One region of the Roseateles sp. PN1 genome, then DNA from elsewhere that is predicted to be linked to it. Evidence: predicted binding sites of a transcription regulator. Region 1 holds the regulator's gene; each other region holds the start of a gene.
What was found. The regulator sigma-54, encoded in region 1, starts transcription at its own class of promoters, with help from an activator protein. The targets are predictions, from matches to a motif close to TGGCANGNAANCTGCTTT.

Region 1 (7,938 bases):
GACCGGCAAGCAGGTGTCCTTCCGCCAGGCCCGTGATATTCCCGGCGAGGCCATCGAAGGCTTTGCCGATCAGGTCGAGTACGACACCCGCAGCGACACCGTGCGCTTCATCGGCAATGCGGTGGTGCATCGCACCATGGGCAGCTCGGTGGCCGACGAGGTCAGCGGCGCCGTGATCGTCTACGACAACCGCAGCGAAGTGTTCACCCTGGACGGCGGCAAGACCTCGCCCCACCCCACCGGCCGCGTCCGCGTGGTGATCATGCCGCGAGGCTCGGCAGCAAGCGCCGAGCCCGCCGCCAGTTCTGGCCTGACCCTGCAACCCAGCACCCAGCTGCCCAGCAGTAAAAAGGCGCCATGAGCAGCGCGCCCCCGATCAGCGGCAGCAGCGCGCCGCGCAGCCGCCTTGACGCCACCGGTTTGGCCAAGAGCTACGGCGTGCGCAAAGTGGTCAAGAACGTGCACCTGGGCGTGGACAGCGGCGAGGTGGTGGGTCTGCTGGGCCCCAACGGTGCCGGCAAGACGACCAGCTTTTACATGATCGTGGGCCTGGTGCGCGCCGATGCTGGTGAGATCCACATCGACGGCAAAGAGGTCCAGCACCTACCCATCCACCAGCGCGCCCGCCTGGGCCTGAGCTATCTGCCGCAGGAAGCTTCGATCTTCCGCAAGCTCACCGTGGAAGAAAACATCCGCGCGGTGCTGGAATTGCAACTCGATGCCAATGGCCGGCCGCTGAGCAAGGCGCGCATCAATGAATTGCTGGAAAACCTGCTGCACGACCTCAGCATCGAAAAGCTGCGAGACAGCCCCGCCCCCGCGCTTTCGGGTGGCGAGCGCCGTCGTGTTGAGATCGCGCGCGCCCTGGCCACCCAGCCGCGCTTCATCTTGCTGGACGAGCCCTTTGCCGGCGTCGACCCGATCGCGGTGCTGGAGATCCAGCGCATCATCAGCTTCCTGAAGGCGCGCGGCATCGGGGTCTTGATCACCGACCACAATGTGCGCGAAACCCTCGGCATTTGCGACCGCGCCTACATCATCAGCGAAGGCGCCGTTTTGGCCGAAGGCACGCCCGCCGAGATTGTGGACAACGCCGATGTGCGCAAGGTCTATCTCGGCGAAAACTTCCGCATGTGATGAAACAGTCGCTTCAGCTGCGCCTGAGCCAGCATCTCTCGCTGACCCCGCAATTGCAGCAATCGATCCGGCTGCTGCAACTCTCGACCCTGGAGTTGAACCAGGAAATCGAGCAGATGATGGCGCAGAACCCGCTGCTGGATACCGAGGATGACATCAGCGTGGCCGCGCCCGAGATCAGCGAGCCGCCACGCGCCAGCGCCTCCGACGACAGCAGCGCCGACACCGAGTTGGGCGGCGGCGCCGACGCCGACGCCGAGAGCACGCCGGAGTTGCGGGCCGAAGACTTCGGCAGCACCGAGCGCGACGATTGGGAGAACGGCACCGAGCGCGATGACTTCGACGGCATCCGCGAACTACCCAGCAACCACAACAGCGGCAGCGCCAGCAATGACGGCGACGACGATCGCAGCGAGCAGGAGTTCGCCGAGATCAGCCTGCAAGAGCATTTGAATCAGCAGCTGGCCGGCATGCACCTCAGCCAGGCCGACCGCATGGCCTTGCAAGTACTGATCGAGTCGCTGGGCGAAGACGGCTATCTGGAAGACACGCTGGAAGACATCGCCCAGGCACTGACCAGCGATGCCGAGGAGCAAGAAGAGCTGCTGGACCATCTGCGCATCGCCCTGAAGTGGCTGCAGAACATGGACCCCGGCGGTGTCGGCGCACGCGACCTGGCCGAATGCCTAACGCTGCAGTTGCGCGCGTTGCCGCGCAGCCCGGCGCAGGTGATCGCCATCCTGATCTGCAAATCGCACCTGGAACTGCTGGCCAAGCGCGATAGCAAAAAGCTGATGGCGCTGACCGGCGCCGACGAGCCCTTGCTGCGCGAAGCGCAAGCCCTGATCCGCGCCCTCGACCCCAAACCGGGGCGGCGTTTCGCGCAAGGCCAGTCGCAGGCGGTGATCCCGGATGTGATCGTGCGCAAGGTCGGCCGCGAGCTGCGGGTGATGCTCAACCCCGAAGTCGCCCCCAAGCTGCGCATCAATGAGATGTATGCCAACGCCCTGCGGCAAACCCGCGGCGGCATCAGCAATAGTGCGCTGGGTGGCCAGCTGCAGGAAGCGCGTTGGTTCATTAAAAACATCCAGCAGCGCTTCGACACCATTTTGCGTGTCTCCAAAGCCATCGTGGAGCGGCAAAAAGGCTTCTTCACCCACGGCGCCCTGGCCATGAAGCCCCTGGTGCTGCGCGAGATTGCCGACGAGCTGGGCTTGCACGAATCGACCATCTCACGCGTCACCACGGCCAAATACATGGCCACCACCTTTGGCACCTTTGAGCTGAAGTACTTCTTCGGCTCGGGCCTGAGCACCGAGGCCGGCGGCAATGCCTCCAGCACCGCCGTGCGCGCGCTGATCAAGCAATTCGTTGAGGCGGAAGCGCCGAACAAGCCGCTGTCTGACAGCGCCTTGGCCAGCATGCTGGAAGAGCAAGGCATCCAGGTAGCGCGGCGCACCGTGGCGAAATACCGCGAAGCGCTGAAGATCGCCCCGGCCAATTTGCGCAAACCCTGCTGATTGATCTGCATCAAGGCTGAGGCAGGGGCGACTCGCTAAGGTGACGCTCCCTCACCTCGCCCACCATGTCCAGCCCAGCCCCCCATTCGGCGAACCGCCCCGGTTCGGTCTTCTGCATTCAGCAATTTCACGCGCAATGGCTGGTGTTCGCCCTGGCCTGCATGATCGCCGCGCTGTGTGCCGTCATCGGGCTCAGGCATGAACGCGCCGAGTTGCAGCAGCAAGAAAGCCAGCGCCTGCAAGGCCTAGTGCAAGTGCTGGACGGCATCGTGGCGCAGCAGCTGCATGGCATTCAGGCGGCGCTGCAGACCATCGACGATTCCCACGGCAAATGGCGCAACAGCCAGATGCAGCAAGATGCCCGCCCACTCTTGAGCGCCTTGGCCCAGGCCATGCCCGGTGTGCGCATGGCCGCCATCATCGATGCCCGCGGGCGCATGCGAGCCACCTCGCTGGCCGAGCTCCCCAATTTCGACGCCAGCACGCGCGACTACTTTCTGATGCCGAAAGCGGCGCCGCAGTACGGCATGCTCTATGTCTCACCGCCCTACAGCAATGCGCTGGGCGAATACACCATGAGCTTGTCGCGAGCGCTGTTCGATGCGCGCGGGCAATTCGCTGGCGTGGCCATGGTGACGCTAGACCCCGACTACTTCAAGCTGGTGCTGGGTGCGGCGCAAACCTCGGATGACACCTGGAGCGCCCTGGTTCACGCCGACGGCATGCTCTACAGCCTGCGCCCGCAGAACAATGCCTGGATGGGCCGCCGGCTGCTGGACCGGCCGGGCTCGCTACTGGCCCGCCATCTGGCCAGCGGCCAAGACGCCAGCGTTCAGCAAGGCCTGGCCCTAGTCAGCCGGGATGAGCGCCTGACGGCCTTGCAAACCGTGCGCACCCCGGGCCTGCAAACCAACCGCGCCTTGATCGTTGCCGTGGGTCGCCAGATCACCGCCCTGGAAGCGCCTTGGCAGCGCCAATGGCAGCAGACCCTGGGGGCCGGCTTGCTGCTGGCCATGGTCAGCGGCCTGGCGCTGTGGCTGCGCCAACGTCGCTTGCGCAGCATCGCCGCGTTGCGCGAAGCTCAGCGGCGCAGCGACCACGACAAAGCCCAGCACACCCAGGCGGTTCTGGACAATATGGTGGACGGCGTCATCACCATCGACGCGCGCGGCCTGATCCTGAGCTTCAACGCCTCGGCCTGCCGCATGTTCGGCTACAGCGCCGAGGAAGTGATCGGGCGCAATGTCAGCCTGCTGATGCCCGAGCCTGAGGCCAGCCAGCACGATGGCTATCTGCGCAACTACCTGGGCGGCAATCAAGCACGCGTGATCGGGGTCGGCCGCGACGTCACCGGCCGGCGCAAGAGCGGCAGCAACTTCCCGATGAGCCTGGCCGTGTCCAGCATCGAGCGCGATGGCGAGCCCCTGTTCATCGGCCTGACGCGCGACATCACCGAACGCAAGCGTGCCGAAGCCGCGATCGAGAAGCTGGCCTTCAACGACCCGCTCACCGGCCTGCCCAACCGCCGCCTGCTGCTGGACCGCTTGAACCAAACCCTGGCCTCGGCGCAGCGCCAGGGCCGCCACGGCGCCGTGCTCTTCATCGACCTAGACAACTTCAAGTCGCTCAACGACACCTTGGGCCACGGCATGGGCGATCTGCTGCTGCAAAGCATCGCGCAGCGCCTGCTGGGCACGGTGCGGGCGCAGGACTCGGTGGCGCGCTGGGGTGGCGATGAGTTTGTGGTGCTGCTGCAGGACTTGGGCCAGGACTACGCCGAGGCTGCCCAGCATGCCGAAGCGGCGGCCGAAAAGATCCTGCGCGTGCTGGGCCAGCCCTACCAGCTCAAAGACCATCTGCACCACAGCACGCCCAGCATCGGCATCAAGGTCTGGGGCGCGGGCGACGGCAGCAGCAGCGAAGACCTGCTCAAGCATGCCGACCACGCCATGTACCAAGCCAAGGCGGGCGGCCGCAACCAGCTGTGCTTCTTCGACCCGGTCACTCAGGCCGCCATGGCCGAGCGCGCCACGCTGGAGGCGGACCTGCGCGGCGCCTTGCAGAACGACCAGTTCGCGCTCTATCTGCAAGCCCAGGTCAATCAGCACGGCCAGTTGACCGGCGCCGAAGTGCTGCTGCGCTGGCAACACCCGCAGCGCGGCTGGGTCTCGCCCGCACAGTTCATCCCCCTGGCTGAGCAGACCGGCCTGATCGTGCCACTGGGCGCCTGGGTGATGCAGCAGGCCTGCGCGCTGCTGGCCTTGTGGGCCGGTCAGCCGCGGCTGGAGGGCTTGAGCCTGGCCGTCAACGTCAGTGCCGTCCAGTTCCGCCACAAGGGCTTTTTGTCCACCTTGCAGCAAATCCTGGCGCGCAGCAACGCCCCCACCGAGCGCCTCAAGATCGAGCTGACCGAGAGCGCCTTGGTGGACGATGTGGAGGGCGTGATCCGCCTGATGACGGAGCTGGGCCGCCTGGGCGTGGGCCTGTCGTTGGATGATTTCGGCACCGGCTATTCCTCGCTGGCCTACCTGAAGCGCCTGCCGCTCAAGCAACTCAAGATCGACCAATCCTTTGTGCGCGACCTGATCAGCGAGCCCAATGCCCATGCCATTGCCCATGCGATTGTGCAGTTGGGTGACAGCCTGGGCCTGCACGTCATCGCCGAAGGGGTGGAAACCGAGGCGCAGCGCGATCTGCTGGCGCAGCTGGGTTGCCATGCCTACCAAGGCTATTTGTTCGGCCGGCCCACGCCCATCGAGGCCTTCGTCGCCGAGGCCTTGCAATGGCCCAAGCCCATGGCCGGGCAGACGCAAACTGCCGAGCCCGCAAAGGCTCAAGCCACAAGCGAAGACAGGCCTGCCGACGCGCCGCTGCCGGCCTAAAGGCCAGCTCAGGCCAGGCCTGCGGCACTGGCACGGGCCTGAATTCCGCGCCCTCTGGCCAAGCCTGGCCGCGAACTGGGACAATCAGCCCCAAAGCCCATGTGCTTTTGCCCTTTGAACTTTTTGCTTGCGGCCGCAATCGCAACGCCTCTGCCCCATGTTTTCCCCCACCGATAAGCTCCATCTCTTTGTCTCCTGTGCCTCCGGCGTGGAGCGCCTGCTCGATGAAGAGGTGCGGGGCATCCTGCCCAAAACCCATATCGAGGTGCTGCGCGGCGGCATCGCGCTGAAGGGCGATCTGGAAGCCGTGATGAAGCTCAACCTCGAAAGCCGGCTGGCCCAGCGCGTGCTGATCGAGTTGATCGGCGGCGGCTACCGCCACGAGGACGATATCTACGCCCTGGCCTGCAAAATCGACTGGACACAGTGGATCACCCCGGCCGAAACCATCCGCGTGGACACCATTGCCCAGCGCAGCCCGCTGCGCAGCCTCAACTTCGCCACCCTGCGCGTCAAGGACGCCATCTGCGATGTGCTGCGCGACGCCACCGGCGAGCGCCCCAGCGTGGACACCCGCTACCCCGATCTGCCGGTGATGCTGCACCTGAGCGAAACCGATGCCACGCTCTACATCGACAGCTCCGGCGAGCCACTGTTCAAGCGCGGCTGGCGCGAGGACAAGGGCGACGCCCCGCTGAAGGAAACCCTGGCTGCCGCCATGCTGGCTGCGGCCGGCTGGAAGGGCACGCCCGAAGCCGGCGGCGCCCTGCACGACCCCTGCTGCGGCTCGGGCACCATTGCGGTGGAAGCCGCGCAAATCGCCTGCGGCATGGCCGCCGGCATGCAGCGCCGCTTCGCCTTTGAGCGCCAACTGCCTTTTGTGCCGCTGCGCGGCCGCTGGCAAGCCATCAAGCAAGCCGCCAAAGACCGCGAGCATGCGCCCGCCGTGCCGATCTACTGCAGCGATGTGGCCTTCCGCATGGTTGACTTTGCACGCCGCAATGCCGAGCGCGCCGGTGTGGCCCAGTACATCCAATTCAACGGCGGTGATGCGCTGGAGCGCCCGGCGCCCGAGCTGCCCGAAGGCATGCCAGGCACCATCATGATGAACCCGCCCTACGGCGAGCGTATCGAGGTGCGCGGCAAGGCCGGCAACTTCCAGATGAGCCGGGATGCGGGCGGTTCAGAAGCCCGCGATGCTGGCGACGACTTCTTCCCGCGCCTGGCGGCGCACTGGAAGCGCGCCTACACCGAGAACCCGGCCGGCTGGACCGCCTGGCTGCTGTGCCCGGACATGAAGCTGCCCAGCAAGATGCGCCTCAAAGAGTCGCGCAAGATCCCGATGTGGAACGGCCCGATCGAATGCCGGATGTTCAAGTTCGACTTGATCAAGGGTTCGGCGCGCACGCCCAAACCGGGGCGCGAAGGCGAAAGCAACGGCGATAACGCCGCCGCCGACTCAAACTGATTGCAGGGCCAGCCAGCCCAGCACGGCCAGTGGGGCCGTGTCGGCACGCAGAATGCGCGGGCCGAGTTGCACGGCCTCAAAGCCGTGATCGCGCGCGGCCTGCTCTTCGGCCGGGCTCAAGCCACCCTCGGGGCCGGACAAAACCAGGGTTGACGTCGCTTCCGGCTGCGCCGCTGCCAGCTCGCGCAAGGGCCGTGCCGCCGTTGGGCTGAGCAGCCAGCGGCGTTGTTGCGCCGTCACGGGCGGCAGGCTCTTGAGCCATTGCTGCAGGGGGCTGACAGCTTCAACGCGCGGCAGCACGCTGCGGCCACTCTGCTCGCAAGCCGCCACCGCCACGCCTTGCCAATGGGCTTGCTTTTTCTCGGCCCGCTCGCCGGCCAGGCGCAGCACCGAGCGCTCGCTCATCAAAGGCTGCACGGCGGCAGCGCCCAGTTCGGTTGCTTTTTCAATCACGCCGTCCATGCGGTCATTGGCCGGCATCACCACGCACAAGCGCACCGCATGAGCCAGCTCGCGATGCACCAGCTGGCGCGAATGCAGCTGCACCACCACCTCGCTGCGGCCCATGCGCAGCACCTCGGCCTGCCAGTCAAAACCGCTGCCATCGAAGAGATTCAGCGCCGCACCGGGCTGCAGACGCAGCACTTGCACATGGCGGGCAGCGCCGGCGGGCAGCACCAGCTCGATGGGGCCGGCGACGTCCGTGTCTGAATGCGGGTGCAGCTCGGCGAGCGGGGTGTCAACAAAAAGACGGGGCAGCATGATGAATGAAGGCGAAGAAGTTAAAGCGCAGCGGCGCGACGGCTGGGCCATGCCAGCGGCCTGAGATGCCGCCAGTGTGCCGCAAGTTAAGCCGCGCCGGGCGCGCTTACTCCAGGCCTGTGCCGGCTTACGGCTTGATGATGCCCAAGGCGCGCCGCACTTGCTCGGC
Region 2 (7,938 bases), on a different contig from region 1:
AAGCCTGGCGGCGGGTCGCGACGAGCGTGGTGGGTTTGGACACTTGCATTCCTTCCATACATTGTTTGTTCAAACCGGCGGGCGGTTTGCGGTGAGGCGCTGAGCGGGGGTGTCCACGTAACTTGGTGGAAACCCGAGCAGGCACGGCCGTGAATGTAGGGAAAGCTAGTGTCTATTTGATGACAAAACGGCGACGAAGTTGTCGCAAACATGGCCCATCCGGATCAGTTTCGGATCAGTTCCGGCGGGCGCTGAAGGCCTTAAGTCTTGTCGCTCAGCAAGTCACCCGGAGCGCCAAACATATAGCAGTCAATAAAGGTGAAGTAGAGGCTGGCGTAGAACACCGTGGACAGCAGCAGGCCGCAAGCCATGGCGATGATGGGTGCGAGCTGCCCCAGGCCCAGCAGGCTGGCCAGCACACTGCCGATCAGCCCCAGGGCCATGATCAGGGCGCCCCACAGCAGGGCGTTGTAGGCAAAGGCACCACGGTTGCGCCACACCCCCAGGGTGCTGGAGAACATGGACTGCATCAGGCCTTGACCACCCCAATGCACCAAGGCCGGCGCATGCCAGAAGGGGATAGACACCACGGCCGCCAGCACCACGCGGGTGATGGCGCCCCACAGCAGGGCCGGGTTGGCGGCCGCCTCGGACAGCTTTTCGGCGGAGGCGCCGTCGGCCATCAGTTGCTGCAGCTCATCCATGCTGCCGCCGTCCACCCAGCTCGAGATGAAGCTGATGGCGATGGTGAGCAAGGCATAGCAAGCACCCAGCAGCAGCTGCGTATTGCGGCGCTCCTTGGTGAGCCGGAAGGGCATCAGATAGACCCCGGCGGTGGGCGTTTTGTTTTGCAGCACCAGATGGGTGGCCAGCATGAAGCCCAGGCTGAGTTGTGGCAGCGCCATCAGCAAGAGCATCACGCCTGCGCCCGGCAACATCAGTATCACCATGGCCGCGAACAAAAACACCGAGAACAGCCCGGCCAGGGCCATGGGCTTGCGCTGAAAGACCTTGAAGCCATGCCGTATCCACAACATGCCATTGCGGCTGGGTACGGTTTGCAGGTGCAAGATCATCGGAGGGGGAGTGCTCAAGGTCAAAAGGCTCAAGGGTAGGGAGTTTCAGGCGGCCGGACAAGCACGCTCGGCTTTGCGCGTGCGAGCCACGGTCGAACTAGGCGCTGGCCAGCGCATGCCAGGGACGCGCAATGCGCTCACGCAGCACGCGTTCGAAATGGCCGGGGTCGTGGGGGGTGAGCAGGCTGGCGTCGCGCGGCAGGTAAACGTCCCACAGGCGCGAGACCCAGAAGCGCAGCGCCGCAGCACGCAAGAGCGCGGGCAGCAGGCGGTGTTCGGTGCCACTCAGGGGCCGCACGGTCTCATACGCATCCACAAAGGCTTGCGCGCGGGTCTCATCGAGGCGGCCGCTGTCGCGGTCAATGCACCAATCGTTTAAGCACACGGCCAGGTCGAACAGCCAGGTGTCGACGCCGGCGAAGTAAAAGTCGAAGAAGCCGCTGAGCCGTTCACGGCCGGGCAGGCCATCGAACATGACGTTGTCGCGGAACAGATCGGCGTGGATGGGGCCGCAGGGCAGCTCGGCATAGCTGGCGGAGGCCGCCAGGCTTTGCTGGTAGGCCAGCTCTTGCTGGATCAAGCTGCTGCGCTCCGGGTCCAAGAAGGGCAGCAGTACGGGAACCGTTTCATTCCACCAATCCAGGCCGCGCAGATTGGGCTGGTCGAGCGGGAAATCTTGCGCCGCCAGATGCATGTGGGCGAGGCCAGCGCCGACTTGGGCGCAGTGGAATAGATCGGGCGCCAACTGGTGGCCGCCGCTGAGCTTGTTCACCACCGCGGCGGGCTTGCCTTGCAACTCGAACAGGATGTGGCCTTGGGCATCGGCCTGCGGGTCTGGCACGGCGATGCCGCGCGCTGCCAGATGCTTCATCAGCTGCAAGTAAAAAGGCAGTTGCTCAAAGCTCAGGCGTTCGAACACCGTCAGCACGAACTCGCCCTTGTCGGTGTCCAGGAAATAGTTGGTGTTTTCGATGCCGGCTTTGATGCCGCGCAGCGATTGCAACTGGCCCAGATGGAGGCGGGTTGCCAGGGCTTGTGCCTGGGCTTCGGTGACTTGGGTGAATACGGCCATGGCAACAGAACGCTTTTATCGGTGCGTCAAAGAAGAGGGTGAGGCGGACGAGATCGACTTCGGCGATTAGGGCGATTTGGGCGACTAGGGCGAGCAGGGCAAACAGTGCAACTTGGGCGCCGTGCCTGGCTGGCCGCTGAGCATCAAAAGGTCAGCAAGCGCCAGACTCGCGCACCGGCTGCGCCGCGGCTGGCGGAATTGCCTTGCGAGGGGTCGCGGCTGGCGTCGCCCATGATGATCTCGTAGCTGGGCAGGGGGCTGTTTTTGGGCTGGACCGTGACCTTTTGGGTCTGGCCGCGCACACGCGTCTCTTCAACACGGTTGCTGTCGTCCTCGATCACGGTCTGTTCAACCTTGGCATCGGGGGTCTTGCGGGTGGCCGGTTCATCCTTCAGCACCGGTGCCTGGGCTGGCTTGTCAGCCGGCGCTTCGGCACGGGCCAAGCCGGCGCTGAGGCAAAGCAGCAGTGCCAGGGCTGTCAAGGCAGACTGAGCCAACAGGGTCGAAGGGGCAGCCGGGCCGGAATGAGGGATGTAGCGAACCATGGCCTCATTCTAGTTCGCGCCAGCTCAGCAACTCGCCTACGCTCACTGGCAGGGCTGGCACCCCGCGCCTGCACGACAATGCGCGGCATGAGCAAACCCATTCTTCTGCTGGTCGACGGTTCCAGCTATTTGTACCGCGCCTATCACGCCCTGCCCGATCTGCGTGGCCCGGCGGGCGTGCCCACCGGTGCGATTCACGGCATGGTGGCGATGATGAAGCGCTTGCGCGAGCAAGTGGCGGCCGAACATGCGGTGTGCGTCTTCGATGCCAAGGGCCCGACCTTCCGCGACGAGTGGTACCCCGAATACAAGGCCCAGCGCGCGCCCATGCCCGATGCGCTGCGCGAGCAGATCACTCCCATCCACGAGGTAGTCAAGCTGCTGGGTTGGCCGGTGCTGGAAGTGCCCGGCATCGAGGCGGATGACGCCATCGGCACCCTGGCCCGCGTGGCGGCCGAAAGCGGCCACGCCGTGGTGGTGTCCACCGGCGACAAGGACTTGGCGCAACTGGTGACGAGCGACACCACCCTGATCAACACCATGAACAAGGCCGCCGCCGTGCCCGGCAGCGTAGCGCCCTGGGGTGGCCCGGCCATCGATTGCGAGGTGCTGGACCCGGCCGCGGTGAGCGTCAAGTTCGGCGTGCCGCCTGAGCGCATCATTGACTACCTGACCCTGATGGGTGACACGGTGGACAACGTGCCCGGCGTTGAGAAGGTCGGCCCCAAGACCGCCGCCAAGTGGATTGCCGAGCACGGCTCGCTGGATGGCGTGATTGCCAACGCGGCCGCCGTCAAGGGCGTGGCCGGCGAGAACCTGCGCAAAGCCCTGGATTGGCTGCCGATGGGCCGCCGCCTCGTGACCGTCAAGCTGGACTGCGATTTGAACGGCTTTGTGCCTGGCTGGCCGCAGCTGGACGCTTTGGCACTCAAGCCGGTGGATGAAGCCGGTTTGCAGGATTTCTATACCCGATTCGGCTTCAAGACTTGGCTGAAGGAGTTGGCCGGCGCTGGCGCCAAGACTGCTGCGCCGGCTGCAGTCAGCGGCGATTTGTTCGGCGACGGCTCTGTTGACGCATCGGCGCCGCAATTGCCCGCCGCGGTTCAAGAGCGCAACTACAGCACCATCCTCGACTGGCCCAGCTTTGACGCCTGGCTGGCCAAGCTGCAGTCCGCCAGCCTGGCCGCGCTGGACACCGAGACCGATTCGCTCGACCCCATGCGGGCGCGCATCGTTGGCATTTCTTTCAGCGTCAAGGCGGGTGAGGCGGCCTATATTCCGCTGCGCCATGAAGGGCCGGACGCCCCGGCTCAGTTGCCGCTGGAGGAAGTGCTGGCCAAGCTCAAGCCCTGGCTGGAAGACGCCCATGCGCCCAAGCTCGGCCAGAACCTCAAGTACGACACCCATGTGCTGGCCAATCACGGCATCCAGCTGCGCGGCGTGCAGCACGACACCATGCTGGAAAGCTATGTGCTGGAAGCTCACAAAACCCACGGCCTGGGCGCCTTGGGTGAACGTCATCTGGGCCGCGCCGGCCTGAGCTACGAAGACTTGTGCGGCAAGGGCGTCAATCAGATTCCCTTTGCCCAGGTGGAAGTGGCCAAGGCGGCGGAGTATTCCAGCGAAGACTCGGACATGTGCCTGCAGGTGCATCAGCAGCTGTGGCCGCAGATCGAGGCCGAAGCCGGCTTGCTGCGGGTCTACCGCGACATCGAGATGCCCACCAGCGCTTTGCTGGCGCGCATCGAATCGACAGGCGTGCTGATCGATGCCAGCCGCCTGCAAGCGCAAAGCCATGAGCTGGGTCAGCGCTTGCTGACGCTGGAGCAAGAGGCTTACGACATTGCGGGTCAGCCTTTCAATATGGGCAGCCCCAAGCAGATCGGCGAGATTTTGTTCACCAAGCAGGGCTTGCCCATCGTCAAGAAGACCGCCACCGGCGCGCCTTCTACTGATGAAGAGGTGTTGGACAAGCTGGCGCTGGACTACCCGCTGCCGGCCAAGATTCTGGAATACCGCAGCCTGGCCAAGCTCAAGAGCACCTATACCGACAAGCTGCCGCTGATGATCAATGCGCAGACCGGCCGGGTGCACACCAATTACGCCCAGGCGGTGACGGTGACCGGGCGCTTGTCCAGCAATGAGCCCAATCTGCAGAACATCCCCATCCGCACCGCAGAAGGCCGCCGCGTGCGCGAGGCCTTTGTGGCGCTGCCCGGCCACAGCATCGTCAGCGCCGACTATTCGCAGATCGAGCTGCGCATCATGGCTCACATCAGCGAAGACCCGGGCCTGCTGCGCGCCTTTGGCGAAGGCCTGGACGTGCACCGCGCCACCGCTTCAGAAGTGTTCAACACCCCGGTGAGCGAGGTCACCACCGAGCAGCGCCGCTATGCCAAGACCATCAACTTCGGCCTGATCTACGGCATGGGCGCTTTCGGCTTGGCGCAGTCTCTGGGCATCGAGCAAAAGGCCGCGCGCGACTACATCGACCTCTACTTCAACCGCTTCGCCGGTGTGAAGCACTATATGGACAACACCAAGGCCCGCGCCGCGGAGTTGGGCTATGTGGAAACCTTGTTTGGGCGGCGCATCTATCTGCCCGAGATCAAGGGCGGCAACGGCCCACGCAAGGCCGGGGCCGAGCGCCAGTCCATCAACGCCCCCATGCAGGGCACGGCGGCGGACTTGATCAAGCTGGCCATGATCGCGGTGCAGGCCGCCCTGGATGAGCAGGGCAAGCTGACCCGCATCGTCATGCAGGTGCACGATGAACTGGTGTTCGAGGTGCCTGACGCAGAGTTGGACTGGGTCAAAACCGAGGTGCCACGCCTGATGGCCGGTGTGGCTGCGCTGCGCGTGCCCTTGCTGGCCGAGGTGGGCGTGGGCGCCAACTGGGACGAGGCCCACTGAAGTCGGGGGCCTCAGCCCATTTCAAATTGACGCGGGCTGTGCCAAATTGCGAGCGGCTGAGGCGCGGATTGCGCCGGCCTTTCGTTCATCAAGCAAGTTCAGGCAAGAAATGGGGTGGCACATGAAATGCACGCGCATGGCTGATTTCAAATGGCTGATCGCCGCCTGTGGCTTGGCCTGGGGCTTGTCGGCACCTGTGCAAGCCGCCACGCCTGCTGCAGCGTCAACGTCGCCACTACTCGGTTCGGCGGCGTTTGTGGGTAGCGGCCTGGTGCTGGATGTCAGCGGCATTGACAGCAAAGATGCGCTGGGCTCTCCCCTCAACACGGTGCTGAACGTGCAAGTGGGGGCGAATGCGCTGATCAACTCGCTCACTTGGGATTTGCAGTTGCAAGCCTTCGACCCGAGTTGGCTGTCGCACATCAAATTGAGTTTGGGCCCCAGTTCCGGCGCCGGCCTTGTGGCCTTCACGCCAGGCATCAATGATGAATACAGCGGCAGCGCGCATTACAGCGGCAGTGCCAATCTGGTCGATTACGGCCTGGCCTTCCAGGTCGGCGCCGACGGCCTGCTGCGCTTGGAGTTCTTTGAGGGCGTGGACAACGGCGTCGAGCCAACGGACGGCAAATGGTTGTCGGGCACGCTGAGCCTGGGCATCAGCCCTGTGCCTGAGCCCTCAAGCTATGGCTTGATGGCGCTGGGCCTGATTGTGCTGCTGGGCTCGCGAGGCATTGCCCGCCGGTTCGACAAGGGTAGCGGTAGCTGCAGCAAAGCTGCCTGAATTTTCAGCCTTTCGCAGCTCAAGCCCGCCCGGCGCATCGCCGCGCGGGCTTTTTTCTTGCCATTTGATGTGCGGCTTATCGTTGAGGCGCTTCGCCCCGGGGCGGCGCCCGGCTTCCCTCAGTTAGCATGCCGGGCATGAATTGGCCTTATGAATTGCAGATTGGCTGGCGCTACACCCGCGCCGGACGTGGTGGGCGGCGCAACCGTTTCATCTCTTTTATCTCCGGCGTGTCGGTGCTGGGGATCGCGCTGGGCGTGGCGGCGCTGATCATCGTTTTGTCGGTGATGAATGGCTTCCAGAAGGAAGTGCGCGACCGCATGTTGTCGGTGATCGCCCATGTGGAGCTGATGAGCTACAACGGTGACGCCTTGCCCGACTGGCAAGCCACGGCGGCCAAGGCGGCCGAGAACCCGGCCGTGCAGGCGGCTGCGCCCTTCATCGCCTCGCAGGTGTTGGTGGCGCGCGGCGACGAGATGCGCGGCGCTATCGTGCGGGGCATCGAGCCCGAGGCGGAGAGTCATGTCACGCCCCTGGCCGCCCAGCTCAAGGACGGCGCCCTGGCGCAATTGACACCGGGCGCCTGGCACATCGTGCTGGGGGCGGAGTTGGCGCGCAGCTTGGGCCTGCGATTCGGCGACAAGGTCACGGTGGTCTCGCCCAGCGGCGATGTCTCGCCCGCCGGCACCGTGCCGCGCATGAAGCAGTTCACCTTGGTGGGCACCTTCAATGCCGGGCATTACGAGTACGACAGCGGCATGGCCCTGATTCATGTGGCCGACGCCGCCAAGCTGTTCCGCGTCACCGGCCCGTCCGGCGTGCAGCTGAAGTTGAAAGACGTTTACAAGGCTCGCGAGGTCGGCAATGAGTTGATGCGCAGCATGGGCCCGGAGATTCGGGTGCGTGACTGGACCCGCAGCAATGCCAATTGGTATGACGCGGTGCAGGTCGAGAAGCGCATGATGGGCATCATCCTGACCTTGATCGTCGCGGTGGCGGCCTTCAATTTGGTCTCCACCCTGGTGATGACGGTGACCGATAAGCAGGCCGATATCGCGATTCTGCGCACCCTGGGGGCCAGCCCGCGCTCCATCATGGGCATCTTCATGGTGCAAGGCGCTACCTCCGGCGTGATCGGTACGCTTTCAGGCGTTGGCCTGGGGCTGTTGGTGGCCTTCAATATCGATGTGATCGTGCCCTTCATCGAGCGGGTGCTCAACACCAGCTTCCTGCCCGGCAGCATTTATCTGATCAACAAGATGCCCAGCGACCCGCAAAGCGCCGACATCTGGCCCATCGTCATCACCTCGCTGATCCTGGCCTTCCTGGCCACCATTTATCCGAGCTGGCGCGCCAGCCGCGTGCAACCCGCCGAGGCGCTGCGTTATGAGTGAAGCCCAGATTGTTTTGCAAGGCCTGGGCCTGGAGCGCCGCTTCAAAGAGGGCGAGTTGGACGTGCGCGTGCTGGCCGGCGTGGATGTGACGGTGTTTCGCGGGCAGACCCTGGCCATCGTTGGCGCATCCGGTTCCGGCAAGTCCACCTTGCTGCAT
Region 3 (7,938 bases), on a different contig from region 1:
CGTCAGCAAACCCATCTTTGTGCTGAATTCGCTGGATGCCGACATCAGCGTGATTGACCCGGTCAGCTTCACCCAGATCAAGCGCATTCCCACCGGCAAAGAGCCGCATCACCTCTACCTCACGCCGGATGAAAAATCCCTGGTGGTGGCCAATGCCCTGGGTGATTCGCTGACCTTCATCGACCCGGCCACGGCCGAGGTGCAGCGCGTGGTCAACGGCATTGCCGACCCCTACCACCTGCGCTTCTCGCCGGACATGAAGTGGTTTGTCACCGCGGCCAATCGCCTGGACCATGTCAATCTGTACCGCTGGGTGCCTGCCGACACGGCCAAGCCCTTCCAGCTGGTCAAGCGCATTCCCGCGCCCAAGACGCCCAGCCATTTGTTCATCGACAGCAAGAGCACGGTGCTCTACGTCAGCCTGCAAGACAGCGATGAGTTGCTGGCGGTTGACCTGGCCACGCAGGCGCCGCGCTGGAAGACCAAGGTCGGCCCCATGCCGGCGGACATCTTCCTGACCCCTGACGACAAACACATCCTCGTGGCGCTGACCGGCGCCAAGGAAGTGGAGGTCTACGACGTCAGCGGCAGCGCGCCCAAATTGGTCAAGCGCATCGCCACTGGCAAGGGCGCCCATTCCTTCCGCGCCTGGGGTGACAAGCGCCATGTGCTGGTCAGCAACCGCGCCGGCAACACCATCAGCAAGATCGATCTGCAGAGCTTTGCGGTGGTTGACCAATTCCCCGGCCCCAGCGGCCCGGACGATATGGAAGTGCTGGGCGACGGCAAGACCTTGCTGGTGACCTCGCGCTGGGCCGGCAAGCTGACCAAGATCGACACCGTCAGCAAGAAGGTGATCCAGCAGGTCAAGGTCGGCAAATCGCCGCATGGCGTGTGGACGCTGAATCACATGCCGCGCCAGTGATGCTTGCTTCCCTGTGTGAGTCTTTGTCAGGTCGCTTTGCCAGGCCCACAGCCATGGCCATGGCCCTGACGCTGATCGGCACGGCCTTGCAGGCCGCCCCGGCCTGCGACAAGCCGGTCTATCTGAGCTTTGATACCGGCCATATGGGCGTGGCCCCGCTGATCGCGGACACGCTCAAACGCTTCGATGCCAAGGCCACTTTTTTCCTAGCCAACGAGCCCACCCAAACCGGCGGCCAGACCCTGGACGCGCAGTGGGCGCCTTGGTGGAAGAACCTGGCCACGCAAGGCCATGACTTTGGCCCCCACACCTGGGATCACGACACCTGGTTGGAAGACTTGCCCGACGGCCGCTTCAAGATGCGCCGCGCCGCCGGTGTGCAAAAGCCGCAGATCGTTGAGCTCACGGCGCAGCAATATTGCGAAAGCCTGGACAAGGTGGCTCAGCGTTTCACCGAGATGACCGGCAAGAAAATGGGCCCGCTGTTCCGCGCCCCTGCCGGCAAGAGCTCACCCGCGCTGCTGGCCGCCACCAAGGCCTGCGGCTACACCCATGTGGGCTGGAGCGCGGCGGGTTTTTTGGGCGATGAGTTGTCCAGCCAAAGCCACCCCAATGCCAAGTTGCTGGAGCGCGCCCTGCGCGACATCAAGCCTGGCGATATCCTCATGGCGCATTTGGGCATCTGGTCGCGCCAAGACCCGTGGGCGCCTGCCGTGCTGGAGCCTTTGATGCAAGGGCTCAAGGACAAGGGCATGTGCTTCGCGCCCTTGCGCGAACACCCCCGCTTTGCGCCCCTGTTTGCCAGCCTGGAAGCCAAGCGTAGCGAGGGCAAGGCCGTCGCCAGCAAACCCTGACGATGATGGAATTCTTGACTGATCTCTTTGCCCAGGGCCAGCTCTGGCTGTTTGAAACCCTGGTGCAGCCGCTGGTGTTCAATTTGGGCGGTGGCAACCTGCTGGAAGACGCTTTTGCGGCGACCGGCTGGTTGCTGGTGGGCTTGCTGCAAATTGCGGTGATGCTGACCGCCATTCGCGGCCTGGAGCGTTGGCGCCCGGTGGAGGCGCAGACGGACCGCGCCGCCAAGCGGGTGGATGTGATCTACACCTTGATCCATCGCTTGGGCCTGTTCCGTTTGCTGATGTTCTTCAGCATCGATCCGATGTGGGACTATCTGGCCGGCCAGATGCGCATGGTGGGCGTGCCGAGCTTTCAGCTCGATGCGCTGTGGCCCGGCGTCACCGACCAGCCCTTGCTGAGTTTTTGCCTCTATTTGCTGGTGTTTGACTGCGTCAATTACTGGCTGCATCGCGCCCAGCATCAGTGGAATTGGTGGTGGGCCTTGCACAGCTTGCATCACAGCCAGCGTGAGATGAGCATGTGGACCGATAACCGCAACCATCTGCTCGACGATGTGCTCCGCGACGCTGCTTTTGTGCTGCTGGCCCGCCTGATTGGCGTGGAGCCGGGGCAGTTCATCGCCCTGGTGGCTTTCTCGCAGCTGATGGAAAACCTGCAGCACGCCAATGTGCGCCTGTGGTTCGGGCCCGTGCTGGAGCGTGTGGTGGTCAGCCCGCGTTTTCATCGCCGCCATCACTCCATCGGCATCGGCCATGAGTCGGGCGGCCGAGGCACCTTGGGCGGGCACAATTTCAGCGTGTTGTTCGCGTTTTGGGATGTGATCTTCCGCACCGCCGACTTCAAACTGCAATGGGATGCCACCGGCGTGCGCGACCAATTGCCGGAAGAGGGCGGGCGCGACTATGGGCGCGGATTCTGGGCCCAGCAATGGCTGGGTTTGCGGCGCCTGTTTGGCGCCAGTTGAACGGCTAAACGAGAGAAGTCAAGCAATGGTCAAGTCCATGAGTCAGCTTGCCGACGCCTTTTGGCGTGCGGCGGCCTATTGCCTGCATCCGCGGGTGATTGCCCTTTCTTTGTTGCCGCTGCTGCTGTCGGCTGCGCTGGCCTTCGGGCTGGGCTACTTTTTCTGGGAAGACGCGGTGACCGGCATGCGCGGCACGCTGGAGTCCTGGCAGTTGATCAACTCCTTGCTGGGCTGGCTCGACAGTGTCGGTGCGAGTGCTCTGCGCAGCGTGATTGCGCCTTTGCTGGTCTTGGCCCTGGCCCTGCCTGTGATCGTGGTGCTGAGCCTGCTGCTGGTGGCGCTGATGATGACACCCACCTTGATCAAGCTGGTGGCCGAGCGGCGCTTCCCCATGCTGGAGAAAAAGCAGGGCGGCACCTTCTGGAAGTCGCTGGGCTGGTCCTTGATGCATTCGGTGCTGGCGCTGTTCGCCTTGCTGGTGAGCCTGCCTTTCTGGCTGATTCCGCCCTTGGCCCTGATCGTGCCGCCGCTGATCTTTGGCTGGCTCAGCTACAAGGTGTTTGCTTTTGACGCCCTGGCCGAGCATGCCTCGGCGCAGGAATGCCGTCAGCTGATGCGCGCCCACAAGGTGCCGATGATGACGCTGGGCCTGGTGACCGGCTTCCTGGGCGCCGCACCCGCCGCCATCTGGGCATTTGGCGTGATGGCGGTGGCGCTGGCGCCGCTGCTGGTGCTGGTGTCGATCTGGCTTTACACCCTGGTGTTTGCCTTCTCCACCCTGTGGTTCATCCACTATGCGCTCAATGCCTTGCAGGAGCTGCGCATGGCTCGTGGACAGGGCGGACAGGGCGGGCCGGTGATTGAGGCGGAGCAGCCGCCCGTGATTCAAGCGCAGGAGCAAACCCCATGAAAGTTGGCCTGATCATCATTGGTGACGAGATCTTGTCCGGCAAGCGCCAGGACAAGCATATGAGCAGCTTCATCCAACTGCTGGCCGCCCGCGGCATGCAGCTGGACTGGGCCAAGTATCTGGCCGATGACCCAGCGCAGATCACCGAGCATTTGCGCCAAGCCTTTGCCAGCGGCGACCTCGTCATCAGCTGCGGCGGCATCGGCGCCACGCCGGACGATCACACCCGCCAAGCGGCCGCCGCGGCCCTGGGGGCTGAGCTGGTCTTGCATCCCGAGGCCAAGGAACTGATCTGGCAGCGCATTACCCAAATGGCGCAAGAGCAGGGCCAGGCAAGCCCTGACCCCGAAGCTGGAGATACCTTGCGGCGCCTGCAGATGGGCGTGTTCCCGGCCGGCGCCGAGATCATTCCCAACCCCTTCAACAAGATTCCCGGCTTCTCGGTCGGCACGGTTTACTTCGTGCCTGGCTTCCCGGTGATGGCGCATCCGATGATGGCCTGGGTGCTGGATGAGCGCCATGCCGATCTGCACCGCACGGTGGGGCTGCAAGAGCGTTCGCTGATCGTGCAGGGCGCCATGGAAGCTTCGCTGACGCCGCTGATGGAGGCGGTGGAGGCGCAGTTCGCTGGCATCAAGGTTTTCAGCCTGCCCAGCGTCGATCATCCGCAATGGGGGCGTCATATCGAGCTGGGCGTGAAGGGTGCGCCCGAGCAGATGGAGGCCGCCTACGCCGCACTGAAAACAGGCGTGCTCGATTTTGGTGCCGTCATCAGCACTGAAATGGTGCGCTAGACCAATTCCATTGGCACCAAAACAGGGCTGTTGTGGGAGTTTGTTTTTGCCAAAGCGCTGGCAAGCCCTGGCAATCCCCGCATAATTCCGCTGGGCGCCGGGCCGTAAGGCCATGCACCGTGCTGGCACGCAAACTGCTTAATACACAGCACGGCGCATGTTGACCGACGTGCCTGTCGAACAATTTCTTTGAGTCCCACCCAAGATTTACCCGCTAGGAGCTATTGATGGCCAAGACCGTCGCCGACGTGATGAAGATGGTGAAGGAAAACGAAGTCAAGTTTGTTGACTTCCGCTTCACCGATACCCGTGGCAAGGAGCAGCATGTGTCTGTGCCCGTGTCGCATTTCGACGAAGACAAATTCGTCTCTGGCCACGCGTTTGACGGCTCATCGATTGCCGGTTGGAAGGGCATTGAAGCCTCCGACATGCTGTTGATGCCCGATCCCAACACGGCCAATATCGACCCCTTCTTCGAAGAGCCGACGCTGATCATGAGCTGCGACGTGGTCGAGCCCAGCGATGGCAAGGCTTACGAGCGTGACCCACGTTCGCTGGCCAAGCGCGCCGAAGCCTATCTGAAGGCCTCCGGCCTGGGCGACACCGCCTTCTTCGGTCCTGAGCCCGAATTCTTCGTGTTCGACTCGATCCGCTGGAACGTCGACATGTCCGGCTGCTTCGTCAAGATCGACTCCGAAGAAGCTGCTTGGAACACCGGCAAGGAATACGACCACGGCAACTCCGGTTATCGCCCGAGCGTCAAGGGTGGTTACTTCCCCGTGCCTCCGGTTGATTCGGGCCAAGACATGCGCTCGGAGATGAGCCTGATCCTGGAACAACTGGGCATCCCGGTTGAAGTGCATCACCACGAAGTGGCGAATGCCGGCCAGATGGAAATCGGCACCCGTTTCAGCTCGCTGGTTGAGCGCGCTGACTGGACACAGCTGCAAAAGTACGTGATCCAGAACGTGGCCCACGCCTATGGCAAGACTGCCACTTTCATGCCCAAGCCCATCGTTGGTGACAACGGTTCCGGCATGCACGTGCACCAGTCGGTCTGGAAGGACGGCAAGAACCTGTTCGCCGGCGACGGCTACGGTGGCCTGAGCGAGTTCGCCCTGTACTACATCGGCGGCATCATCAAGCACGCTCGTGCGCTGAACGCCATCACCAACCCCGGTACGAACTCGTACAAGCGTCTGGTGCCTGGCTACGAAGCCCCGGTCAAGCTGGCTTACTCGGCCCGCAACCGCTCGGCATCGATCCGTATCCCCTTCGTGGCCAACCCCAAGGGTCGCCGCATCGAGGCACGCTTCCCCGATCCACTGATGAACCCCTACCTGGGCTTCTCGGCCCTGCTGATGGCAGGTTTGGACGGCGTGGAAAACAAGATCCATCCGGGCGAAGCCGCCACCAAGGATCTGTACCACTTGCCGCCGGAAGAAGACGCGCTGGTGCCTACCGTCTGCCACAGCCTGGAACAAGCGCTGGAGTATCTGGACAAGGACCGTGCCTTCCTGACCAAGGGTGGCGTGTTCACCGACAGCTACATCGACGCCTACATCGAACTGAAGATGCAAGAAGTCACGCGCATGCGCATGACCACGCATCCGGTCGAGTTCGACATGTACTACACGCTGTAAACCGCGTGCGGCTCGCCTGAGCTGAACAAGGGGGCAACTTCGGTTGCCCTTTTTTGTGCCTGTCTTTGTCGCATTGCCGCTGAATAACTTGGTCCACAATCGCGCCATGCTGATTCGATCCGCTTTGCAGAATTGTCTGGCCACCGTCTTGGTGGTTGCTGCCGCCCATGCGCAGGCTCAGTCGGGTGCACCGGTTTACCGCTGCCCCGGCCCACCCGTGCTTTACACCGACGCGCTTTCGGCCAAGGAGGCGGCGGCGCAGGGCTGCCGCACCATCGAAGGCACGCCCATCACGGTGATGCAGACGAGCAAGCCCCGGCCCGCCGGCAGCGGCAGCGGCAGCGCTGCGGCACCAAGTGCCGCCAGTGCCGGCTCTGAAGCGCAGCGCGTTGAGCCCGGCCAGCAACGCAGCCGCGACGGTGAACGCCGCCGCGTGCTGGAGACCGAGTTGCGCGAGGCCGAAGAGCGCTTGGCTGCGGCCCAGCGTGAATTGGCCAGCAACTCCGAGCGGCGCGGTGACGAGCGCAATTACCAGCGCTACCTGGATCGCATGCTTGAGCTCAAGGCCAATGTCAGCCGGCAAGAGAGCGATGTTCAGGCCCTGAAACGAGAGATCAGCAAGCTGCCCTGAGTTTGACCTTTGGGCCGGCCACCTCCCCATGACCCACAGCCCTAATTTCGAAGCTTTTGACACCCTGGCCACCATGGTGGCGGTGGTGCAGCCCGACGGCGAATGCCTGTTCGCCAATGCCGCGTTTGAGAACGCCATGCGCTTATCGCGCCGCGCCGTGCAGCGCAGCCAGTTGTACGACTGGTTTGTCGACGCCAGCCGCCTGCGCGATGCCGTGCAGGGCTTGGCCCGCAACAGCTACTCCAGCAGCCGCTTTGACGCCGTGCTGCGCCGCGGCACGCGGCCCAGCGGCCCCGGCTTCACCGTGGAAGATCTGCCGGTGCACGTGATCGTGTCGCAAACCGAGTTTGACGATTTGATCCTGGTCGAGCTGATCGAGAACGCCCAACAAAACCGCCAAGAGCGCGAAGAGCGCAGCTTCGACCAGGTGCAAGCCACCAAGGAGCTGACCCGCAATCTGGCGCATGAAATCAAGAATCCGCTGGGCGGCATCCGCGGCGCGGCGCAGTTACTGGCCATGGACTTGCAGCCCGAGCTGCAGGAGTACACCCAAGTCATCATCCACGAGGTGGATCGCCTGCAGTCCCTGGTAGACCGCTTGCTGGCGCCGCACCGCCATGCGCAGGTGGTGGGTGATGTGAACATCCATGAGGTCTGCGAGCGGGTGCGCTCGCTGATCCTGGTCGAGTACCCGCGCGGGCTCAAGGTACAGCGCGATTACGACACCTCGCTGCCCGACTTCCGCGGGGACCGCGAGCAGCTGATTCAAGCGGTGCTCAATATCGTGCAGAACGCGGCGCAAGCCTTGCAAGCGCGCATTCAAGCGGGGGACGCCTGCATCTTTTTGCGGACCCGGGTGGCCCGTCAGGTCACCATCGGCAAGCAGCGTTGGCGCTTGGCATTGGAATTGCATGTGGAGGACAACGGCCCTGGCATACCGGCCGAGATTCGGGATCGCATCTTCTTCCCCCTGGTGTCGGGGCGCGAAGGCGGCTCCGGCCTCGGCCTCACGCTGGCGCAGACCATTGCCCAACAACACCAGGGCATGTTGGACTGCGAAAGCGAGGCGGGCCGGACCGATTTTCGAATGACATTGCCATTGCCTTGATCCAACCCGATCTGCTTTGATCCGCACAGGGAACACACCGCATGAAATCCATCTGGGTTGTTGACGACGACCACTCCATCCGCTTCGTGCTTGAGAAGGCGCTGA
Region 4 (7,938 bases), on a different contig from region 1:
CCCAGAGCGTGCGGCGGCCGTCGTGATCGTCCAGAATGCGGCGCTTCACATAGTCCATGCCGACCCGGGCCAGGTAATGCACCGTGCGCTCCAGATACCAGCCTTCGGTTCGGTAGAGCTGCATGAAGGCGCCGGTGACTTCCATCACTTCTTCGGGCGTTTTGACCTTGACGAAGAACTGCGCCACCTCGGTCTTGATGCCGCCGTTGCCGCCGATATAAAGCTCCCAGCCGCTGTCCACACCGATGATGCCAACGTCCTTGATGCCTGCCTCGGCGCAGTTGCGCGGGCAGCCCGAGACGGCGAACTTGACCTTGTGCGGCGCATACATACGCCACATGGCACGCTCCAGGTCCTTGCCCATCTGGGTGCTGTCTTGGGTGCCCATGCGGCACCACTCGCTGCCCACACAGGTCTTCACCGTGCGCAAGGCCTTGGCATAGGCGTGGCCCGAGGGCATGCCGATATCGGCCCAGACTTGCGGCAGGTCTTCCTTCTTCACGCCCAGCAGGTCGATGCGCTGGCCGCCGGTGACCTTGACCGTGGGGATCTTGTACTTGTCCACCGCATTGGCGATGCGGCGCAGCTCGTCGGCCGTGGTCTCGCCGCCCCACATGCGCGGGATCACCGAGTAGCTGCCGTCCTTCTGGATATTGGCGTGGCTGCGCTCGTTGATGGGGCGCGACTGCGGGTCGTCCTCGGCCTCTTTGGGCCAGGTGGAGGTGAGGTAGTAGTTCAGCGCGGGGCGGCAGGTGGCGCAGCCATTGGGGCTGCGCCAGGCCAGGGCGCTGTAGAGCTGGGGCAGGCTGATCAGATGCTGCTGGCGGATGGCATCGCGTACGTCCTGATGGCTCAGCTCGGTGCAGGCGCAAACCGCCTTTTTCTTTGGCGTGGCCGAATAGTCGCCACCGGCGCTGAACATCAGCAGCTGTTCTACCAGGCCGGTGCAGGAGCCGCAGCTGGCGCTGGCCTTGGTGTGCTTGCGTACCTCGTCCAGGGTGAACAAGCCCTTGTCTTTGATGGCCTTGCAGATCGTGCCCTTGTTGACGCCGTTGCATCCGCAGACCTCGTCGCTATCGAGCATGGCGGCGGCCTTGCTGTGGCCCTGGTGGCCGACGTCGCCGATATTGCTTTCGCCGAACATCAGCTTGTCGCGGATGTCGGCCACCTTGCGGCCTTCGCGCAAGAGCTTGAAGTACCAGCTGCCGTCCACCGTGTCGCCGTAGAGGCAGGCGCCGATCAGGCGGTCGTCCTTGATCACCAGCTTTTTGTAGACACCGGCGAAGGGGTCGCTCATCACAATCTCTTCGCTACCTTCACCGCCCATGAAGTCCCCGGCGGAGAACAGGTCGATGCCGGTGACCTTGAGCTTGGTTGAGGTCTGCGAGCCCTGATAGCGGCCGATGCCGAACTGCGCCAGATGGGTGGCGCAAACCTTGGCCTGCTCGAATAGCGGCGCCACCAGGCCGTAGGCAATGCCTCGGTGGGCCGCGCATTCGCCCACCGAGTAGATGCGCGGGTCGGTGGCGGTTTGCAAGGTGTCGCTGACGACGATGCCGCGCTGGCACAGCAGGCCGGCACTTTCCGCTAATGCCGTATTCGGGCGGATACCGGCGGCCATCACCACCAGGTCGGCGGGGATTTCGCTGCCGTCCTTGAATTGCACCGCCATCACTCTCCCGTCCTTGCCGCCGATCAAGGCCTGGGTCTGCGCGCCCAGCATGAAGCGCAGGCCGCGCGCTTGCAGGCTTTGGCGCAGCAAGTCGCCGGCCACATCGTCGAGCTGGCGCTCCATCAGCCAGTCGCCCAAGTGCACCACCGTCACCTGCATGCCGCGCAGCATCAGGCCGTTGGCGGCCTCCAGGCCCAGCAGGCCGCCGCCGATGACGACGGCGTGTTGATAGCGCGTGGCGGCGTCGATCATCGCGTTGGTGTCGGCGATGTCGCGGTAGGCGATCACGCCGTCCAGGTCTTTGCCGGGCACGGGCAGGATGAAGGGGCTGGAGCCGGTGGCGATCAGCAGGCGGTCGTAGTCGGCCTCGGTGCCGTCGGCGGCCACCACCTTGCGGCGTTGCCGGTCGATCTGCGTCACCGTCTTGCCCAGGTGCAGGGTGATGCCGTGCAGGGCATACCAGTCCAGTGGGTTGAGCACGATCTCGTCCAGTGTCTGCTCACCCGCCAGCACCGGGCTCAGCAGGATGCGGTTGTAGTTGGGGTGGGGCTCGGCGCCGAAGACGGTGATGTCGTAGAGATCGGGCGCGATCTTGAGTAACTCCTCAAGTGTGCGCACGCCCGCCATGCCATTGCCAATCAGCACCAGCTTGAGTTTCTTGTTCGTCATGCGGCCACCTCGCTGCGGGCATGTCGGGTGTAGAGGAAGTCGATCACCGCCTTGCGGCAGCTCAGGTAATGGCTGTCATCGGCCAGGGCCACACGCTCGCGCGGCCGGGGCAGGTCCACGCGCAGGATCTCGCCGATGGTGGCGGCCGGGCCGTTGGTCATCATCACGATGCGGTCGCTCAGCAGCACGGCCTCGTCCACATCGTGGGTCACCATCACCACGGTGCTCTGGGTGCGGGCCACGATCTTCAGCAGCTCGTCTTGCAAATGGGCGCGGGTCAGGGCGTCCAGCGCGCCAAAGGGCTCGTCCATCAGCAAGACCTTGGGCTCCATGGCCAGGGCGCGGGCGATGCCCACGCGCTGCTTCATGCCGCCGGAGATTTCATGCGGGCGCTTGGCGCTGGCGTGGGCCATGCCCACCAACTCCAGCGCGGCCTGGGTGCGTTCTTGCAAGCGGGGCTTGGCCTCGCTGGCGCCGAACACCGACTCCACGCCCAGGTAGACGTTGTCGAAGCAACTCAGCCAGGGCAGCAGGGAATGGTTTTGAAACACCACGGCGCGTTCCGGCCCGGGCGCATTGATCTCACGCCGGTCGCACAGCAGCACGCCTTGGCTGGCCTGCAGCAGGCCAGCGATCAGGTTGAGCAAGGTGGACTTGCCGCAGCCGGAGTGGCCGATCAGGGTGATGAACTCGCCCTTCTCGATTTGCAGATGGATGTCGCGCAGGGCATGGAACTGGCCCTTGCGGGTGCTGAATACCATTTCAGCGCCCTGGACTTCGATGAATGCTTGGCTCATCGGGAAACTCCTTCAGTCTTCAAACGAGAAGCGCCGGGCCACGCTCATCAGCAGCCATTCGAGCAAGAGCCCGACGATGCCGATGACGAAGATGGCGATGATGATGTGGGCCACATTGAGGTTGTTCCACTCATCCCAGACCCAAAAGCCAATGCCCACACCGCCGGTCAGCATTTCCGCCGCAACGATCACCAGCCAGGCGGTGCCGACCGAAAGCCGTACGCCGGTCAGGATGTAGGGCAGCACGGCGGGCAGCAGGATGCGGGTGATGACCTTCCACTCCGACAGCTTGAGCACCCGCGCCACGTTCAGATAGTCCTGCGGCACCCGCTGCACCCCGACGGCGGTGTTCACCACCATGGGCCAGATCGAGCAGATGAAGATGGTCCAGATCGCCGCTGGGTTGGCGCTCTTGAACACCAGCAGGCCAATCGGCAGCCAAGCCAGCGGCGAGACCGGCTTGAGCAAGCTGATCAGCGGCGACACCATGCGGCCGATGAACTCAAAGCGGCCGATCACAAAACCCAAAGGGATGCCCACCGCAGCGGCCAGGCCAAAGCCCAGGGCCACGCGTTGCAGCGAGGCCAGGATGTTCCAGCCAATGCCTTGGTCATTGGGGCCGCGGCGGTAGAAGGGGTCGGCGAACAGCTGCACGGCCGAGTCCCAGGTGGCTGCCGGCGTGGGGATGCCGCTGCTGGTTTTGAGGGTGAACAATGCCCACAGCCCGGTCATCAAGGCCAGGCCCAGCACGGGCGGCAGCAGCTTCATCCACAGGCCATGCCAGTCGAAGCCTGGCCGGCTGTGGGCGAGCTTGGCCCCGGGCTTGCGGGCCGGGCCGGCCGCCAGTGGCGCTGGCACGGCCGGGGCAAGAACTTCATCAACATCGCCACGCGGCGAATGGAACACGGCGCTCACCATGATGGGCCTCAGGCTTTCAGCTTGAAACTATCGGCGTACTTGGCCGGCGACTTGCCGTCCCACACCATCCCGTCCAGCAGCTTGGCGCTGCGCAGCGCCTCCTTGGGCACGGCGATCTTGAGTTGGCTGGCGGCTTGCTTGTAAAGCTCGATCTGGTTGATCTGCGTGGCCACGGTCAGATAGTCCGGGTGCTCCTTGAGCAAGCCCCAGCGCTTGTGCTGGGTCAGGAACCACATGCCGTCGCTCAGGTAGGGGAAGTTGACCGCGCCGTCGTTGAAGAACTTCATCGCGTTCGGGTCGTCCCAGGTCTTGCCCAGGCCGTTCTGGTAGCGGCCCAGGATGCGCTGGTTGATCGCATCGGCGCTGGTGTTGACATAGGCCTTGTCGGCGATGGTGTCGGCCATCTTCAGCTTGTTCTGCAGATTGGCGTCGATCCAGCGGCTGGCTTCCAGCACGGCCATGATGACGGCGCGCGCGGTGTTGGGGTTCTTCTTGGCGAAGTCGCCGCTGCAGGCCAGCACCTTCTCGGGGTGGTCGGGCCAGATGTCTTGGGTGGTGGCCGCGGTGATGCCGATGCCGTCCATGATGGCGCGGTGGTTCCAGGGCTCGCCCACGCAAAAGCCGTCCATATTGCCAACCCGCATATTCGCCACCATCTGCGGCGGCGGCACGGTGATGACCTTGCTGTCCTTCAGCGGGTGAACGCCATGCGCGGCCAGCCAGTAATACAGCCACATGGCGTGGGTGCCGGTGGGGAAGGTCTGGGCGAAGGTGTACTCGCGCTTGTCTTGGCGCATCAGCTTGGCCAGCGAGGCGCCGTCCACCGCGCCTTGGTCGGCCAGCTTCTTGGCCAAGGTGATGGCCTGGCCATTGTTGTTGAGCGTCATCAGCACGGCCATGTCCTTCTTGGGCCCGGCCACGCCCAGGTGGACGCCGTAGACCAAGCCGTAGAGGGCGTGCGCCATGTCCAGCTCGCCGTTGACCAGCTTGTCGCGCACGCCGGCCCAGGAGGCCTCCTTGCTGGCGACGATCTTGATGCCGTACTTCTTATCAAAGCCCAGCACCGAGGCCATCACCACCGAGGCGCAGTCGGTCAGCGGGATGAAGCCGATGCGCACTTCTTCTTTCTCGGGCTTGTCCGAGCCGGCGGCCCAGGCGCCTGTTGATACCGCTGTGGCGGCGGGCAGGGCGGCCGCAGCGGCGGCGCCCAGCAGCAGTTTTCGACGTGGTTCGCTCATCAAACCCTCCATGGCGTGCTTGACCTTGTGCATGAATGAAAACCTCCAAGACAAAACGAAAAAAGGCGTCGCGACCATCAAGCCCGGCGCCAAGAAATGGCGGGGTTGAACGGTCGGACGCCTTTGCCCGAAAGAAGAATGCGGTACGGAAAATTCAGTCTTGCCGGCCCACGTCGTTGCGGGCCGCAGGGTTAATTTAGCAGGAAGCGTGCCAGCGTTTTGCCCGGGCGGGCGGCCCCTGATGCACGCATTGCGGGCACTTCTGAGTGGCCGGGCGGGCCAGCTTGGTGCACTGCAGCATCAAATCGGGCGCAAGAGGCTGTGGGCGTCGATGATGCGGTCGGCCAGTTCCACCAGCGGCATGCCGCGGTCCATGGCCATGCGGCGCATCTGGCGATAGGCGCCGTCTTCGTCCAGCGTGAGCTCGCGCATCAGGATGCCTTTGGCCTTTTCAATGCACTTGCGCCCGGCCAGCTGGGCCTGGGCGCGGCCCAGTTCCTGGCGCAGGGCCAGGTCTTGCTCGAAGCGGGCAATCGCCACCTGCATCACGCCGGCCAAGCGCCCGCTTTGCAGGCCCGCCACCACATAGGCGCTGACGCCGGCCTTGAGGGCGTGGCGCATCGGGTCATCGTGGCTGCTTTCCGAGAACACCAGCACCGGGCGCGGCATGCGCTCGTTGAGAGTGGCCAGGTTCTCCAAGGTGTCGCGCGAGGGCGAGGCGCTGTCCACAATCACCACATCGGGCTGCAGGCGCAGCACGCAGTCGTGAATTAAGGTGGCCTCGGCAATCACCCCCACCACCTCGCAGCCCTGCGCCGCCAGCTCTTGCTGGATCAGCTGCAGGTGATGGGCGCCGTCGTTGATCAACAGCACGCGCAGCACCGGGGTGTCGGGTGGCAGGCTTGGCATGGTGGCCAAGGCGATGCAACTTCCGTACCTGTGGGCCTAGGGTGTCAACTCAAAAACTCAGCACAAAGGCCGCGCCACCTTCCAGCGGCCGCACATGCCGCACCCGGCCGCCCATGCCGTTGACGAGCTGGCGCACCACGGTCAGGCCAATGCCTTGTCCAGCTTGGCCGGCTTGTTCGGCTTGACCTTCCTGGCCGGCCGTTCCGTCAGCTTCGGCGCCGTGCTCGCGCGCGCTGAAAAAGGGCAGAAAGATTTGCCGCTCTAGTCCAGCGGGTACGCCGGCGCCGTTGTCGCGCACGCTGATCAGCAGCCGCCCGCCGCGCCCTTGCGCGCATTTGACCCACAGCCGTGGCACGGCCAGGCCCCAGGTGGCTTGTTCGGCATTGCGCAGCAGGGCCAGGAGGGCTTGCTCCAGTTGTCCGGCATCGGCCTGCAAGCGCAGGCCCGCCGTGGCCAGCTCAAAGCTGACGGCCCCGCCGCGCGCCAGCCAGGCGGGGCCCACGGCCTGCTGCAGGCGCGCCATCAGGGCGCCCAAGTCCACCGGCGCGAGTTGCGGCGCCGGCCATTGGCTGACGCGCCGGTAGTTGCGCACAAAGCTGGACAAGCTCTGCGCCCGCAAGGCAATCGCTTGCAGCGCCTGGCGCATCTCGGCGCGGCTGTCGGTGCTCGAACTGACGGGATGCGCGGCCGGGCCCTCGTCTTGCTCATCCATCAAGAGCAGGGCTGTTTGGCTGAGGCTTTGAATCGGTGTGAGCGAGTTCATGATCTCGTGCGTCAGCACCTGCACCAGCTGCTGCCAGGCCAGCAGTGACTCGCTCTCCAGCGCTTGCTCCAGCGGCACCAGCACAAGCAAGACCTGGGCTTGGCCGTCCAGCGCCAGGGGCTGGCGGCGCAGCTGCCAACGTTCATCGCTGCCGCGCTCGGTGTCCAGCAGCACCGGCCCGCTATGCGTTTGGGTGAGCAAGAGCTGCTGCAGTGCCGCCACATCGCGCACGCCGCCGGGCGCTTGCAGGCGGCGGGCGCGGCTGCTCAGGGGCTTGAGCTGGCTTTCACCCGTTTGCAGCCAGGCGGCCACGGGCAGGTGTTCCAGCTGGGCCAGCGCGATGGCCAGGCTTTGTTGGGATACGGCGGTGGCGGCGGCGCTGGGCTGGGGCTCGGGAAAGGCCGGTGGTGGCAAGCCGCGCCGCCAAGCCAGGGCCAGCGCTGCTGTACTCAGCAGGGCTGGGCCGACCCAGCCGCGCGCCGTGCCGTCAGCACCATGGGCCAGCGCCCCGGCAGCCGCGAGCAGCAAGGCGGCGCCGCCCAGCCGGGCCAGTGCGGAGTTAAAGCCCATGTTTATCCAGGCGACGGTAGAGCGCTGCGCGTGACAAGCCCAGCAAGCGCGCGGCGGCGCTCAGATTGCCCTCGGCCTGGGCCATGGCCGCCAGCACGGCGGCGCGTTCCTGTACCGCCAGGGAGCGCGGTGCTTCCTGCTCCGGCGCGGGCGGCGTCAAGGACCTGGGCGGCTCAGCGCTGGCCGCTGCGCCTTGCGCCAAGGCTTCGCGGCAGGTGGCGATCAGTCGCACATTGTCCCAAGGCTTGGTGAGGAAGTCGTAAGCGCCCTTGCGCAGGGCTTGCACGGCCAGGTCGATGTCGGCGTAAGCCGTCAACACGACGACCAGTGGCGGCTCGGCCAGGGCCTGCACCTCGGCCAGCAGGCGCAGGCCTTGGGCGCCGTCGCTGCGGCCGGGGCCGA

Region 2: AABB87_RS19165 (PEP-CTERM sorting domain-containing protein) is a predicted target of sigma-54. The motif match lies at 5,722-5,739, and genes of this name have one in related genera.
Region 3: glnA (type I glutamate--ammonia ligase) is a predicted target of sigma-54. The motif match lies at 4,575-4,592, and genes of this name have one in related genera.
Region 4: AABB87_RS10090 (CmpA/NrtA family ABC transporter substrate-binding protein) is a predicted target of sigma-54. The motif match lies at 5,491-5,508, and genes of this name have one in related genera.

Annotation. Positions count from the first base shown of each region.
Region 1 is NZ_JBCARA010000001.1:390,373-398,310, reverse strand. Features, by position in the region: gene lptA (lipopolysaccharide transport periplasmic protein LptA) at 1-361, shown strand, start outside; gene lptB (LPS export ABC transporter ATP-binding protein) at 358-1,137, shown strand; gene AABB87_RS01525 (RNA polymerase factor sigma-54) at 1,137-2,657, shown strand; gene AABB87_RS01520 (bifunctional diguanylate cyclase/phosphodiesterase) at 2,723-5,539, shown strand; gene AABB87_RS01515 (THUMP domain-containing class I SAM-dependent RNA methyltransferase) at 5,697-7,007, shown strand; gene AABB87_RS01510 (16S rRNA (uracil(1498)-N(3))-methyltransferase) at 6,999-7,769, opposite strand; gene AABB87_RS01505 (hypothetical protein) at 7,897-7,938, opposite strand, start outside.
Region 2 is NZ_JBCARA010000013.1:136,591-144,528, forward strand. Features, by position in the region: gene AABB87_RS19140 (PhoX family protein) at 1-49, opposite strand, end outside; gene AABB87_RS19145 (BPSS1780 family membrane protein) at 261-1,094, opposite strand; gene AABB87_RS19150 (homoserine kinase) at 1,174-2,148, opposite strand; gene AABB87_RS19155 (hypothetical protein) at 2,292-2,693, opposite strand; gene polA (DNA polymerase I) at 2,781-5,606, shown strand; gene AABB87_RS19165 (PEP-CTERM sorting domain-containing protein) at 5,743-6,387, shown strand; gene AABB87_RS19170 (lipoprotein-releasing ABC transporter permease subunit) at 6,525-7,781, shown strand; gene lolD (lipoprotein-releasing ABC transporter ATP-binding protein LolD) at 7,774-7,938, shown strand, end outside.
Region 3 is NZ_JBCARA010000017.1:29,124-37,061, reverse strand. Features, by position in the region: gene AABB87_RS21060 (YVTN family beta-propeller repeat protein) at 1-925, shown strand, start outside; gene AABB87_RS21055 (polysaccharide deacetylase family protein) at 979-1,779, shown strand; gene AABB87_RS21050 (sterol desaturase family protein) at 1,785-2,747, shown strand; gene AABB87_RS21045 (EI24 domain-containing protein) at 2,785-3,657, shown strand; gene AABB87_RS21040 (competence/damage-inducible protein A) at 3,654-4,451, shown strand; gene glnA (type I glutamate--ammonia ligase) at 4,679-6,094, shown strand; gene AABB87_RS21030 (hypothetical protein) at 6,201-6,725, shown strand; gene glnL (nitrogen regulation protein NR(II)) at 6,754-7,833, shown strand; gene ntrC (nitrogen regulation protein NR(I)) at 7,875-7,938, shown strand, end outside.
Region 4 is NZ_JBCARA010000005.1:170,828-178,765, reverse strand. Features, by position in the region: gene nirB (nitrite reductase large subunit NirB) at 1-2,341, opposite strand, end outside; gene AABB87_RS10100 (ABC transporter ATP-binding protein) at 2,338-3,138, opposite strand; gene ntrB (nitrate ABC transporter permease) at 3,151-4,056, opposite strand; gene AABB87_RS10090 (CmpA/NrtA family ABC transporter substrate-binding protein) at 4,065-5,294, opposite strand; gene AABB87_RS10085 (ANTAR domain-containing response regulator) at 5,595-6,203, opposite strand; gene AABB87_RS10080 (sensor histidine kinase) at 6,253-7,536, opposite strand; gene AABB87_RS10075 (response regulator) at 7,526-7,938, opposite strand, start outside.